One region of the Shouchella phoenicis genome, then DNA from elsewhere that is predicted to be linked to it. Evidence: predicted binding sites of a transcription regulator. Region 1 holds the regulator's gene; the other holds the start of a gene.
What was found. Region 1 encodes CtsR, which represses protease genes until heat stress. Its sites were predicted from a motif close to ATGGTCAATAAAGGTCAAACA; they were not measured.

Region 1 (7,211 bases):
CCACCTGCACCAATTAATGTGTGTAGCTCATCAATGAACAGAATGACATTTCCAGCTTGACGAATTTCATCCATCACTTTTTTCAAACGATCTTCAAATTCACCACGGTATTTCGTACCGGCTACTACCGTACCCATGTCTAATGTCATCACACGCTTATTACGAAGCGTCTCAGGTACTTCATTCGCAATGATACTTTGAGCCAATCCTTCTGCTATGGCTGTTTTACCAACACCTGGTTCACCAATAAGTACAGGGTTGTTCTTTGTACGTCTGCTTAACACTTGAATGACGCGCTCAATCTCTTTACTACGTCCTATAACAGGATCGAGAGTTTCTTCTCGAGCAATCGCCGTTAAATCTCTTGCTAAACTATCAAGTGTAGGAGTGTTTGCATTCGCTGTTGAACCACCAGCTTGCGCAGAGCTGCCACCTTCATTGCTTCCAAGCAGTTGTAATACTTGTTGTCTCGCTTTATTCAAACTCACACCTAAGTTATTTAGCACACGGGCCGCAACGCCTTCTCCTTCACGAATCAAACCTAGTAAAATATGTTCTGTTCCTACGTAGGAATGACCTAACTTTCTTGCTTCATCCATTGACAGTTCAATAACTTTTTTTGCTCGAGGTGTGTAGTGAGGGGTACTCTGAATACTTTTTTGTACTTCTTGGCCCTTCCCTACTAATCCTTCTACTTCTTTTTGAAGTTTATCTGATCCTAAACCAAGCTGCTGAAGAGCTTTGGCCGCAATTCCTTCACCTTCACGAATCAAACCTAACAAGATATGCTCCGTTCCAATGTTATGATGGCTCAAGCGAATTGCTTCTTCTTGTGAAAGAGCTAATACCTTTTGTGCACGCTCAGAAAATCTTCCAAACATCATAAAAATGACACCTCCAGAGGAATTGTATTACTCGTTATTTTCTTCTAATTTTAATCGTTCTCTAATTAATGTCGCTCGCCTCTCGTCTCGTTGATCGGGCGATAAGACTGTTTCAGCATATCTTTGTAAAAATCCAGGCTGGGTCACAATCATTAGTTCATTTAAGATACTAGCTGAAATCCCTTCAATTAATCCTAAATCAATTCCCAATCTGACGTCAGATAAACGTCTTGTTGCTTCTTTTGAATCAATAACATAACTATGGGAAAGGATTCCAAGCGATCTGTGCACACGATCCATAAGTTTTAAATAAGAATGATCGAGTAATGAACCACGGGCTGACCGCTCTTGTTGAATCAGTTGCTTCACCACGCCTTGAAGTTCATCAATAATATCTTGTTCAGATTTACCTAACGTCATTTGATTTGAGATTTGAAATAAATTTCCTAAAGCTTCGCTACCTTCTCCGTAAATCCCTCTAACAACGAGACCCAATTGATTAATTGCTGGCAAAATACGTTGTAATTGCTGGGTAATGGCGAGAGCAGGTAAATGCATCATGACCGATGCACGCATCCCTGTACCAACATTTGTCGGACAACTAGTTAAATACCCATACTGTTTATCGTATGCATAAGTAAGGTGAGACTCCATCCAATCATCTAAAGAACTTGCAGCTTGAAACCCATGTTCAAGATCAAATCCCGATGTTAGTACTTGTATACGCAGATGATCTTCTTCGTTCACCATAATACTCACAGACTCGTCTTTACTTAATAAAACCGCGCCATGCTTAGACTGCTCTGCTAAATGTGGACTAATGAGATGTTTCTCTACAAGCATTCGTTTATCGTTTGTTTTCATTTCATCCATTGTCAACATTTCTGCATTTCCAAGTGCATTACTTTGTGTCGATGCTAATGCTTCTTTCACGTACTGAGTAACTGTATAGGCCTCTTCTTTTGATGATAATAAGGGGAAGGAGAATGCGTTCATGTTTCTTGCTAATCTTATTCGGCTACTTAAAACAATATCCGATTCGACCCCGTCTTTTTTCATCCAAGGACTAATCGCATGCTCTAAGAACTGATTTAAACTCACTCGTCTTCCCCTCCTTCTTTAGGTCGATCTTTTTGCTTCGTTAATGCCCTAATTTCATCTCGAAGCTCTGCGGCCTTTTCAAATTCTTCTCTTTGAATGTGTTCATTTAAGGTTGCTCGCATTTCTTCAATTCTTTGCTCAATTTGAATTGACTCACCAATTCGTTTTGGAATTTTTCCGCTGTGTTTATTATTTCCACCGTGCACTCTTCGAAAGACTGAAGAGAGTTTGTTTGAAAATGTATCATAACAAGTCGCACAACCAAAACGTCCAATATGAAGAAATTTTTCATAGCTCAGTCCACAATTAGGACATTTTATCGCAACTTTTTCTTTTGTATCTCTCTGCGAGGAGCTACTATCCTCTGTATTAAATAAGCCAGAAAAAAGGTGGTGGATAGAGAAACTGTCACTTCCCGGTATAGCCTCGCCTTTTTCTCTTGCGCAGTGTTCACATACATGCATCTCTGTTTTTTTTCCATTAACAATTTTTGTGAAATGTAATGTCGCTTGTCGCACATTACACTCTTGGCATACCATGATCATCACCCCTTTATCTATTACCGATTTTCTGTATACTTAAGCGTTTCAATCATCGCTTTTAAAAGATTTGCACGGATTTCATCTCGATGTTCAATGGTCGACTTATAAAGCTCTCTTTCTAAAATACTAGACATTAGCTTCGCTTCACGTTTTGTTATGGCTTCTTCTTCAAAAAGACGAAACACAATATTTTGAGCTGTTTGTTGATCAATTTTTAAGCCAATTAACTGTTGCATATGATCAAATAAAGCGGCATCTTCGTGGGACTCTACTTTCGTAATTCGTATATAGCCGCCACCACCGCGCTTGCTTTCGACTACATAGCCTTTTTCTAAAGTAAAACGTGTACTAATCACATAATTGATCTGTGAAGGTACACATTGAAATTGTTTTGCAAGCTCGCTTCGCTTTATTTCCAGTAGCTCTTTGCCACTACGAGTCAATGTCATTTTTAAATATTGTTCAATTAAGTCCGTTATATTGCTCATAAATCAACCCTCCTAGTAAAGGACAACATTGACTTTGACTATATTTGACTATTAATAACTTTATTATAAGCTGTTTACTAAAAAACTTCAACAACTAACTCTTCTCTATTATCGCCAAAGTCTCTGCTTCTAGACCTATCTCCAGTAGATTGTTTTAATTTTTTTGAAAAGGGTAATTCTGTTTGTTAGGAAGGTGAATATTTATGCGAATACACATGTTGAAACGCGAACAGCATTTGAACATAACGCTCGACCAAGCCTGGGAATTTTTTTCGAGCGCTAAAAATCTTCAAGCCATTACACCTAAGTATATGAACTTCACAATTACAAACGATCCCGGAAAAACTATTTATACTGGCCAATTGATTACTTATAAAGTGAGGCCTCTTTTATCAATTCCACTAACTTGGGTTACAGAGATTACCCAAGTTGAAAATCAATCCTACTTTATTGATGAGCAGCGTTTTGGCCCTTTTAAACTCTGGCACCACCAGCATCATTTTTCAGAAACAGAAGACGGTGTCAATATGATTGACATTATTCACTATAGCCTACCCTTTTCATTTCTTGGGGGAATGGCTCATCGTTTAATGGTAAAGAAACGATTAGAAGAGATTTTTGACTATAGGTATAAGACGTTAGAAAAAGAGTTCAACGAAAAAATAGATTAACATGTGGCAACAGCCTTTGGTTCCGCTATGATTTTCTACGGGGATGTTTCACACGCTCTTTTTATGATTGTGTATTCCTACTGACTTTATGGATCTCGGTTCGTGTTTTTTCACTCTGCATGCTTTCTTTTTAAATTTGCTTCTTCAAAGCGCAGCTCTTTTGCGTCTCTTTATACACAAAAAAAGACACCTATTCAGGTGTCTTTCTGCTTGCCTGGCAACGTCCTACTCTCACAGGGGGAAGCCCCCAACTACCATCGGCGCAAAAGAGCTTAACGACCGTGTTCGGCATGGGAACGGGTGTGACCTCTTTGCTATTGCCACCAGACTATGAAAAGAATCGTTGATTCTTTCAAAACTAAATCTAGAAATCAAACTCAAGTCAAGAAAAAAATTAGGATAAGCCCTCGACCGATTAGTATCAGTCCGCTCCATGTGTCGCCACACTTCCACTTCTGACCTATCAACCTCATCATCTCTAAGGGGTCTTACTGGCTTACGCCATGGGAAATCTCATCTTGAGGGGGGCTTCATGCTTAGATGCTTTCAGCACTTATCCCGTCCATACGTAGCTACCCAGCGATGCTCCTGGCGGAACAACTGGTACACCAGCGGTATGTCCATCCCGGTCCTCTCGTACTAAGGACAGCTCCTCTCAAATTTCCTACGCCCGCGACGGATAGGGACCGAACTGTCTCACGACGTTCTGAACCCAGCTCGCGTGCCGCTTTAATGGGCGAACAGCCCAACCCTTGGGACCTACTTCAGCCCCAGGATGCGACGAGCCGACATCGAGGTGCCAAACCTCCCCGTCGATGTGGACTCTTGGGGGAGATAAGCCTGTTATCCCCAGGGTAGCTTTTATCCGTTGAGCGACGGCCCTTCCATACGGCACCGCCGGATCACTAAGCCCGACTTTCGTCCCTGCTCGACTTGTAGGTCTCGCAGTCAAGCTCCCTTATGCCTTTGCACTCTACGAATGATTTCCAACCATTCTGAGGGAACCTTTGGGCGCCTCCGTTACTGTTTAGGAGGCGACCGCCCCAGTCAAACTGCCCACCTGACAATGTCCCTGACCCGGATCACGGGTCGAGGTTAGAATGTCAGCACCATCAGGGTAGTATCCCACCGACGCCTCCACCGAAGCTAGCGCTCCGGTTTCCTAGGCTCCTACCTATCCTGTACAAATGGTACCAACACTCACTATCAAGCTACAGTAAAGCTCCATGGGGTCTTTCCGTCCTGTCGCGGGTAACCTGCATCTTCACAGGTACTATAATTTCACCGGGTCTCTCGTTGAGACAGTATCCAAGTCGTTGCACCATTCGTGCGGGTCGGAACTTACCCGACAAGGAATTTCGCTACCTTAGGACCGTTATAGTTACGGCCGCCGTTTACTGGGGCTTCAATTCAGAGCTTCTCCCTTACGGGATAACCCCTCCTCTTAACCTTCCAGCACCGGGCAGGTGTCAGCCCCTATACTTCGCCTTGCGGCTTGGCAGAGACCTGTGTTTTTGCTAAACAGTCGCTTGGATCTATTCACTGCGGCTCTCTCAGGCTATTCACCTTAATAGAGCACCCCTTCTCCCGAAGTTACGGGGTCATTTTGCCGAGTTCCTTAACGAGAGTTCTCCCGAGCGTCTTAGAATTCTCTTCTCGCCTACCTGTGTCGGTTTGCGGTACGGGCACCTGTATTCTAACTAGAGGCTTTTCTCGGCAGCGGAGGATCAGGGATTTCGGACCCTTGGGTCCTTCACGGTCACAGCTCAGCCTTCACGGAACACGGATTTGCCTATGTTCCAGCCTTGCATGCTTCGACGCGCACAGCCAGCGGCGCGCTCACCCTACCTTTCTGCGTCCCCCCATCGTTCAAACAAATACGAGGTGGTACAGGAATATCAACCTGTTGTCCATCGCCTACGCTTTTCAGCCTCGGCTTAGGTCCCGACTAACCCTGAGCGGACGAGCCTTCCTCAGGAAACCTTGGGCTTTCGACGGAGGGGATTCTCACCCCTCTTTTCGCTACTCATACCGGCATTCTCACTTCCAAGCACTCCACTAGTCCTCACGATCTAGCTTCACAGTCCTTGGAACGCTCCCCTACCCAATCCCTACTGGGATTGCCATAGCTTCGGTGATACGTTTAGCCCCGGTACATTTTCGGCGCAGAGTCACTCGACCAGTGAGCTATTACGCACTCTTTCAATGATGGCTGCTTCTAAGCCAACATCCTGGTTGTCTAAGCAACTCCACATCCTTTTCCACTTAACGTATACTTGGGGACCTTAGCTGATGGTCTGGGCTGTTTCCCTCTTGACTACGGATCTTAGCACTCGCAGTCTGACTCCCGAGTTAAAGTTTTTGGCATTCGGAGTTTGACTGAATTCGGTAATCCTGTGGGGACCCCTCGTCCAATCAGTGCTCTACCTCCAAAACTCATCACTCGAGGCTAGCCCTAAAGCTATTTCGGGGAGAACCAGCTATTTCCGAGTTCGATTGGCATTTCACCCCTACCCACACCTCATCCCCGCATTTTTCAACATGCGTGGGTTCGGGCCTCCAGTCGGTGTTACCCGACCTTCACCCTGGACATGGGTAGATCACCCGGTTTCGGGTCTACGACAACGTACTCACTCGCCCTATTCAGACTCGCTTTCGCTGCGGCTCCGCCTCATCAGCTTAACCTTGCACGTTATCGTAACTCGCCGGTTCATTCTACAAAAGGCACGCCATCACCCATTAACGGGCTCTGACTAGTTGTAGGCACACGGTTTCAGGATCTCTTTCACTCCCCTTCCGGGGTGCTTTTCACCTTTCCCTCACGGTACTGGTTCACTATCGGTCACTAGGGAGTATTTAGCCTTGGGAGATGGTCCTCCCGGATTCCGACGGGGTTTCACGTGTCCCGCCGTACTCAGGATCCACTCTGGAGGAAACGAAGTTTCAGCTACAGGGCTGTTACCTACTTCGGCCTGTCTTTCCAGACAGTTCACCTACTCCGTTTCTTTGTAACTCCGTATAGAGTGTCCTACAACCCCAAGAGGCAAGCCTCTTGGTTTGGGCTGATTCCGTTTCGCTCGCCGCTACTCAGGAAATCGCATTTGCTTTCTCTTCCTCCGGGTACTTAGATGTTTCAGTTCCCCGGGTCTGCCTCTACCTACCCTATGTGTTCAGGTAGGAGTACCATCCCATTACGGATGGTGGGTTCCCCCATTCGGAAATCTCCGGATCAAAGCTTACTTACAGCTCCCCGAAGCATATCGCTGTTCGTCGCGTCCTTCATCGGCTCCTAGTGCCAAGGCATTCACCGTGCGCCCTTTCTAACTTATCCATTTTACTTTTAAAAAGTAATTGGTTAACCTAAAAGGTTTATGAATTCTTGACGTCTCGTTCAAACAGTTTAAAACCGATGAACAAAACTTTATTTGAGTTGATTTTAGATTTAGTTTTCAAAGAACCTGCCTACATGAAGGTCGGTACCACGCATTTAGCTTGGTTCCATACCCTATTAGGCTATAGATGAAT
Region 2 (7,211 bases), 1.5 Mb from region 1:
GCCGGTCTTGGACTGATGAATGATCTTATGAAACAAAGTTTAACGGTCATGAAGGAAAGAGGCCAGACGATTTCCTATCTTTTCCCTTACTCCATTCCCTACTATCGAAAAAAAGGCTGGGAAATTATTTCAGATGTCATCACCTATACCGTTCGTGATACACAAATCCCTAAACCATATGATGTACCTGGGCGAATTGAACGGGTCGCTTTTGATGATAAAGACATTCGCAGTGCATACGATCACTTTTCCAAAAAAGAAAACGGCGCCATGATTCGAAATGAACTTGCTTGGGATGAGCACTTTAAATGGGAACGGGACGATCTCATCGCCTGCGTTTATTACAACGAACAAGAAGAGCCAACTGGCTATATGTATTATAAAGTGGAGAATGAGACGTTTTATGTAAAAGAAATGATTTTCAACAATGAGGAAGCCCGTAGAGGATTATGGAACTTCATCGGCGCACACTTTTCAATGGTTTATTATGTAAAAGGAAAGATTTTCGAAAACGAACCACTCTCTTTCTTTCTCGAAGATGGTGAAATTGAAGAAAAGATCTCGCCTTACTATATGGCACGAATTGTCGACGTAGAAGAGTTTCTCCGTGCATTTCCTTTTAATAGCCAATCGACGCATCCACTTACACTACGTATTCACGATCCGATGCTAGAGTGGAATCAAGATACTTTTACGATTACGTTTGAAAATGGTCAAAAAGTGGAACGGAATAAGAACAACACACATGTTGATGCAACGATGGACATCCAAACACTCGTTACACTTTTATTAAATTACAAGCGCGCAAAAGACTTAAAAGAAATTGGGCGAATTGACGCAAACGAAGACACGATTCGTTATTTAGAGCAGTTGATTCCAGATAATCAACCATGGTTCTCTGACTATTTCTGATCAATTGTTGACAATCATTTTGTCGAATGGTACAGTATAGTTACTGATCAACTTTGACCTTAAAAGTCACGATTTGTTGAAAAAGCAAACTTGATCAGCTATACTGTAATTAGATACAACAGCTATACAAATGATGTTTAGCTGTTTCCTAATCCTTTAATGGTCAAATATAGTCAAAGTCAAAATAAATTTATTGGGGGTACTTACTATGAAATGTCAACACTGTCAAACAAATGATGCAGCAGTATCGTTAAACGTTGTTGTCAATCAGCATAAAAAACACGTGATGTTATGTGAAACTTGTTTTCAAGAGCTCCGACAAACAAACGGTAAAGCTGCCCCATCACAATCATTATTCGGATCTTTTATGGGTGGCCAGCAAGATGAGCAGCCACATTATACTCAAACAAAAGAACAGGAACAAGATGAAGATAGCTTTTTAAATCAATTTGGTCATAACCTATCCCGCGACGCGCACAATGGCGATATTGACCCTGTTATTGGACGTGACCAAGAAGTAGAACGGGTCATTCAGGTGCTTAGTCGTCGAACTAAAAACAACCCTGTTCTAATTGGTGAAGCTGGGGTTGGGAAAACGGCAATTGCGGAAGGCTTGGCTTTACGTATTGCTCAAGGAAACGCACCATCTAAACTACTAGGAAAACAAATCTTCTCACTTGATTTCGCTTCACTTGTAGCAGGTACAAGCTACCGAGGACAGTTTGAAGAACGTATGCAGCAATTAATTGATGAAGTGTCACAGCGCGAAGATGTTCTTCTCTTTATTGACGAATTGCATATGCTTGTTGGCGCAGGTGCATCTGGTGAAGGCAACATGGATGCAAGCAATATCCTTAAACCAGCTTTAGCTAGAGGCAACATGCAGCTAATCGGCGCAACGACACTAAGTGAATACCGTAAAATTGAAAAAGACGCTGCCCTCGAACGTCGTTTCCAACCGGTCACGGTAAAAGAACCGACAGAAGAACAAGCGTATGAAATTTTAAAAGGCTTAAAAGCCGTATATGAAGGCTATCATGGTGTGCACTATACAGACGATGTATTACGTGCAACGGTTACCCTTTCGAACCGCTATATCCAAGATCGATTCCTTCCTGACAAAGCGATTGATCTTCTTGATGAAGTTGGTTCCCGCTTATCGTTAACCATTGAACATGAAGACAAAACATCAATTGAAAAACGATTACAAGATATTCAGTCTCGTAAACATTCAGCTACTAAAAACGAACAATATGAAGAAGCAGCGAAATTGCGAGATGAAGAAAACACATTACGTGAAAAATTAAAGGAAACGGAATCAAGCTTCTCACCTATTGAGGTCACGATTGAAGACATTCAGGCACTTATTGAAAAACAAACTGGCATCCCAGTTCAAAAGCTGCAAAAAGACGAACAGCAAAAAATGCGCGATTTAAATAGTCGTCTTGCAAGCAAAGTAATTGGACAAGAAGATGCGGTTTCTAAAACAGCCAAAGCGGTTAAACGTAGTCGAGCTGGATTGAAACAAGGAAATCGTCCGATTAGTTTCCTCTTTGTTGGTCCTACCGGTGTTGGGAAAACGGAATTAACGAAGCAACTCGCTGAAGAAGTGTATGGCAATAAAGAAAACATGATACGCCTAGATATGAGTGAATTTATGGAGAAACACGCTGTTTCGAAATTGATAGGATCTCCTCCAGGGTATGTTGGACATGAGGAAGGCGGTCAATTAACAGAGCAAGTACGCCGCAATCCTTACAGCATCATTCTGATGGACGAAATTGAGAAAGCTCATCCAGACGTGCAGCATATGTTCCTCCAAATTATGGAAGATGGTCGCTTAACCGATAGTCAAGGACGCGTCGTTTCATTCAAAGATACGATGGTTATTATGACTTCAAACGCTGGCGTTGGCACAACCTCTCGTTCTCTCGGATTCAGCGCAGAACAAAGCAAAACGATCGGCATACTTGAAAGCTTAAATGACTACTTTAAGCCTGAGTTTTTAAACCGATTCGATGCGTTAATTGAATTTAATCAGCTGACAGAAGACAACTTAATTGAGATTGTTGATGTGATGCTTGATGATCTACGCGGACGCCTTACTGATTTAGACATGACTATTCATGTCAGTGATGAAGCAAAACGTGAATTAGCAAAAAAAGGGTATCACCCTACCTTTGGCGCTCGCCCGCTTCGCCGTGTCATACAAGACACGATTGAAGATGATATTACAGAACTATTAATCGACCACGATGCGATTGCTCATATTGATGTGACAATGGAAGATGGTCAGCTTCACGTACAACCTGTACTCGGTTAAACAATCATCTTTTCACAATGAAAAACGCGTCACACGGATCTCCTCCGTTGGCGCGTTTTTATTTGCTCTATTGCGTTTTGATTACTGATCTTTTCTTCTCTACCCCCTGTTCAATTCAGAAGGATTTTGATACTTTTAAGTAGAATGACAAATTTTTTAGTTAGGAAGTGATTTGTTGAACACATCTGTAAGCTATGCGTCTCAACTAGACGAGAATGATCCGTTAGCATCCCTTCGATCCGCTTTTTATTTACAGAAGGATGTTATCTATTTAGATGGAAATTCACTTGGCTTGTTAAGTAAACCAGCTGAACAAGCTGTTTTGCAAATGGTAGAAGATTGGAAGACACATGGCATTGACGGCTGGACAGACGGCACATATCCATGGTTTACATTATCAGAGACATTAAGTGAGAAGATGGCGCCATTAGTTGGTGCTTCAGCTGATGAAGTCATTGTTACAGGTTCAACAACGACAAATTTGCACCAATTGCTTGCTACTTTCTATCAACCTTCATCAAAACGTTTTGCGATACTTAGTGAAGAATTAAGCTTCCCAACGGACCTGTATGCCATTCAGTCTCACTTAGACCTTCATGCTATTTCCCATGAAGATGGCTTGCGCCTTATTGAAAGTAAAAATGGCCATCGCTTAGATGAAGAGGATATTTTAGCTGCGTTAACAGATGACGTTGCTGTCGTGATTTTATCTAGTGTTCTTTACCGAAGTGGACAGCTACTAAATATCAAAGAAATAACAAAAGCTGCTCATGAAAAAGGCATCCTCGTTGGCTTTGACCTATGTCACTCGATCGGATCTGTCCCCCATCAACTTCATGATTGGAATGTGGACTTTGCTTTCTGGTGCACCTATAAACATTTAAATGGTGGCCCTGGAAGCGTCGGCGGGTTATTTGTTCATAGTAAGCATCACAAGCGATTACCTGGTTTAAGAGGTTGGTTTGGCTCAGATAAACAAAAGCAATTCGACATGAGTTCCACGTTTTCAAAAAGTTCACATGCTGGCGCTTATCAATTAGGGACGCCTCACCTGTTGTCAATGGCTCCGTTAATTGGATCGTTAGACTTATTCGCAGATGTCGGTATGGATGCTGTACGAAAAAAATCATTACAGTTAACAACTTATTTACGTGACCTTATTGAACATTTACCAGAGACTCAAGCATTTACAATTTGTACACCTTACGAGGATGAACAGCGTGGTGGCCACCTTTTATTAGAACATCCGGAAGCAGCTCGTATTTGCAAGGCGCTTAAAGATCATGGTGTGATTCCTGATTTTCGAAGTCCAAACGGCATTCGTATTGCACCTGTTGCCTTATATAATTCATTTACTGACGTTCATCAATGCGTCCAAGTTTTAGCAGACTGTATGAAAAATAAAACCTATCTTCAATATGAAAACAAACGAGGAGTGATTGCGTAATGAGCTGGATTGACATCACAATGCCTTTACATAACAGCATCGCGCACTGGCCTGGAGATACCCCCTTCTCCTATAAGTTATCAGCCCCGATGTCTGAGACAGGCTCCGTTAATATCGGTGAGATCACAACAAGTACTCATACTGGCACTCATGCTGATGCTCCGTTTCATTATCGTGAAGACGGCGCAAAAATTGATGCGTTACCCCTTGATCCATTTATTGGACAAGCAACCGTGATTTCAGCAATCGATACTGAAACCATTAGTCGAGCTTTACTAGAAAACTATCATCTTACTGGGGTTGAACGTTTGTTAATTAAAACAAAAAACAAGACAAACCATTCAACATTTCCGGAAATTTACCCCTATGTAACAGAAGATGGTGCGCGCTACTTACATGATGTCGGTGTTAAGTTGTTAGGTGTGGACGTCCCGAGCGTCGATCCAATGACGAGCAAGGATTTAAATGGACACCACAGCCTTGATCAAGCTGGTATTTTCATCATCGAAAACTTATTGCTTGATCATGTTCAAGCTGGTTTATATGAATTTATTGCCTTACCCCTTCGAATTAAGGGTGGAGACGGCAGTCCCGTTCGCGCAGTCATCAAACCATTGGAGGTTTACTCATAATGTCAAAACAAGATGAATCGGTTTACACAGATTTTAAAGATAAAATGACGTATAGCGACTACTTACAGCTGGAGCCCCTTTTAACTAGTCAAAAACGATTGTCTGACCATCATGATGAAATGTTATTTATTATTATTCATCAAGTCAGTGAGCTTTGGATGAAATTAATGCTTCACGAGATACGTGGTGCGATTGAATCTTTGCAACATGATCAGTTTCAACCTGCTTTTAAGCAGCTCGCTCGCGTATCAAAAACCCAAGCTCAGATTATACAAGCTTGGGATGTGCTAGCAACGTTAACACCTAGTGAATATGTAGAATTCCGTGATTCGTTAGGTCAGGCGTCTGGTTTTCAATCGTACCAGCATCGGCAACTAGAATTTCTTTTAGGAAAAAAATCAGCACATATTTTAAAAATTTATGAGAAAGACCCTTCATTGTTAGCTGAAATTGAAGCGGATTATCATAAACCGACACTATATGATGAGGCCATTCATGCGCTTGCACGTGCTGGACTGTTCACAGATGAAAGCGTTCTACATCGAGATGTAACGAAAAGCCATTGTTCTACTACGTCTGTACGAGAAGCCTGGCAGACGGTTTATCAAGATTCAAATCGCTATTGGGACCTTTACCAACTAGCTGAAAAACTTGTTGATTTAGAAGACTGGCACCAGCAATGGCGTTTCCGCCACCTTAAAACCGTTGAACGAATTATTGGGATGAAAGCTGGTACCGGTGGTTCAGCTGGGGTTCACTACTTAAAATCTGTGTTAGATGATTATTTTTTTCCAGAGCTATGGGAGCTTCGGACAACCCTTTAACAAAAAACTGTCCTCACCCTCAAACGTTCACAAACAGGCACAGGTGTCACTTTAGTGCTCCCCTGTGCCTGCTTATTATGTTGCTTTAACAAATCGAAATGGAAAATGCTTTGCTTGACCTGTATTGTCAATACCAATTCGTTTCGTTGCTATTACTGTCGAAGTGGATTGCCCATCATCTGCAACAAAAAGAGGACCAGTTATCAGACTTTGACCATATGCGGTCATGGGTACCCCCATTGCTTTTGTTAATTTACCTGGCCCATTCGAAAACTGTTTATCTCCTGCAGATTTCCCACGCAACCCTTCCATCACTTCTATCCCAAATATAGGTTCAACACCGCGAATTAAAACCGCTTCTGGTTGACCGACTCTTTCCGAAACAATATTTAGCAAGCAATGGGTATGCATCGTATACGTATATACGTGACCCGCCTTGCCGTATAAGATTTCAGTCCGCTTTGTCCGCTTTCTTCCATAGCTATGACAAGCCCGATCCAACACGCCTAAATACGCTTCGGTTTCCGTAATACGGGCAACAAGCTTATTCCCGTTTACCGTATGGACTAACAACTTACCAATAAGTGCTTTTGCTAATGCCAACGTCGATTGTTCGTAAAAAGATTGGCCCATTCTGTTACTTTCCATAGTTCACCCCTTTCCTCCTAACTCAAGCGAATATCCGATGTCGGAAAGACCGGAAACCATTGTCCTAATGAATAGGTGATAACTATTAATCCTACTAATACAAACACAATTTGTCCATCAAGTCGTCGACAACGCATTGTGTAAAAGTACGTTCTATTCTGACCATGCTCTTGAAATTGTTTCGCTTCCATTGCAATCGCTAAACGTTGTGCTCTCCGAATCGCTTGTGTTAAAAGGGGAATCACATAAAAGGAAAACGCGCGGTAAAGTCGGCTTCCTTTTTGTTTTCGTCCCTTCCCTCGAATACGATATGCATAGCGTAACGTTTGATAGTCTTCTACCATCATTGGCAGCATTCTTACAGCGGCCAAAAAAGCATAGGCATAAGTTGGAGGCATGTGTAGTTGTTGCATCAAAGAATAAAA

Region 2: ABC361_RS08910 (ATP-dependent Clp protease ATP-binding subunit) is a predicted target of CtsR. The motif match lies at 1,072-1,092, and genes of this name have one in related genera.

The regions. Positions count from the first base shown of each region.
Region 1 is NZ_JBDFMQ010000001.1:76,728-83,938, reverse strand. Features, by position in the region: gene clpC (ATP-dependent protease ATP-binding subunit ClpC) at 1-884, opposite strand, end outside; gene mcsB (protein-arginine kinase McsB) at 912-1,985, opposite strand; gene mcsA (protein-arginine kinase activator protein McsA) at 1,982-2,524, opposite strand; gene ABC361_RS00435 (CtsR family transcriptional regulator) at 2,545-3,015, opposite strand; gene ABC361_RS00430 (SRPBCC family protein) at 3,219-3,686, shown strand; rRNA gene rrf (5S ribosomal RNA) at 3,899-4,014, opposite strand; rRNA gene ABC361_RS00420 (23S ribosomal RNA) at 4,082-7,017, opposite strand.
Region 2 is NZ_JBDFMQ010000001.1:1,621,086-1,628,296, reverse strand. Features, by position in the region: gene ABC361_RS08915 (GNAT family N-acetyltransferase) at 1-912, shown strand, start outside; gene ABC361_RS08910 (ATP-dependent Clp protease ATP-binding subunit) at 1,121-3,235, shown strand; gene kynU (kynureninase) at 3,411-4,682, shown strand; gene kynB (arylformamidase) at 4,682-5,314, shown strand; gene kynA (tryptophan 2,3-dioxygenase) at 5,314-6,138, shown strand; gene ABC361_RS08890 (DNA-3-methyladenine glycosylase) at 6,214-6,786, opposite strand; gene ABC361_RS08885 (energy-coupling factor transporter transmembrane component T family protein) at 6,804-7,211, opposite strand, start outside.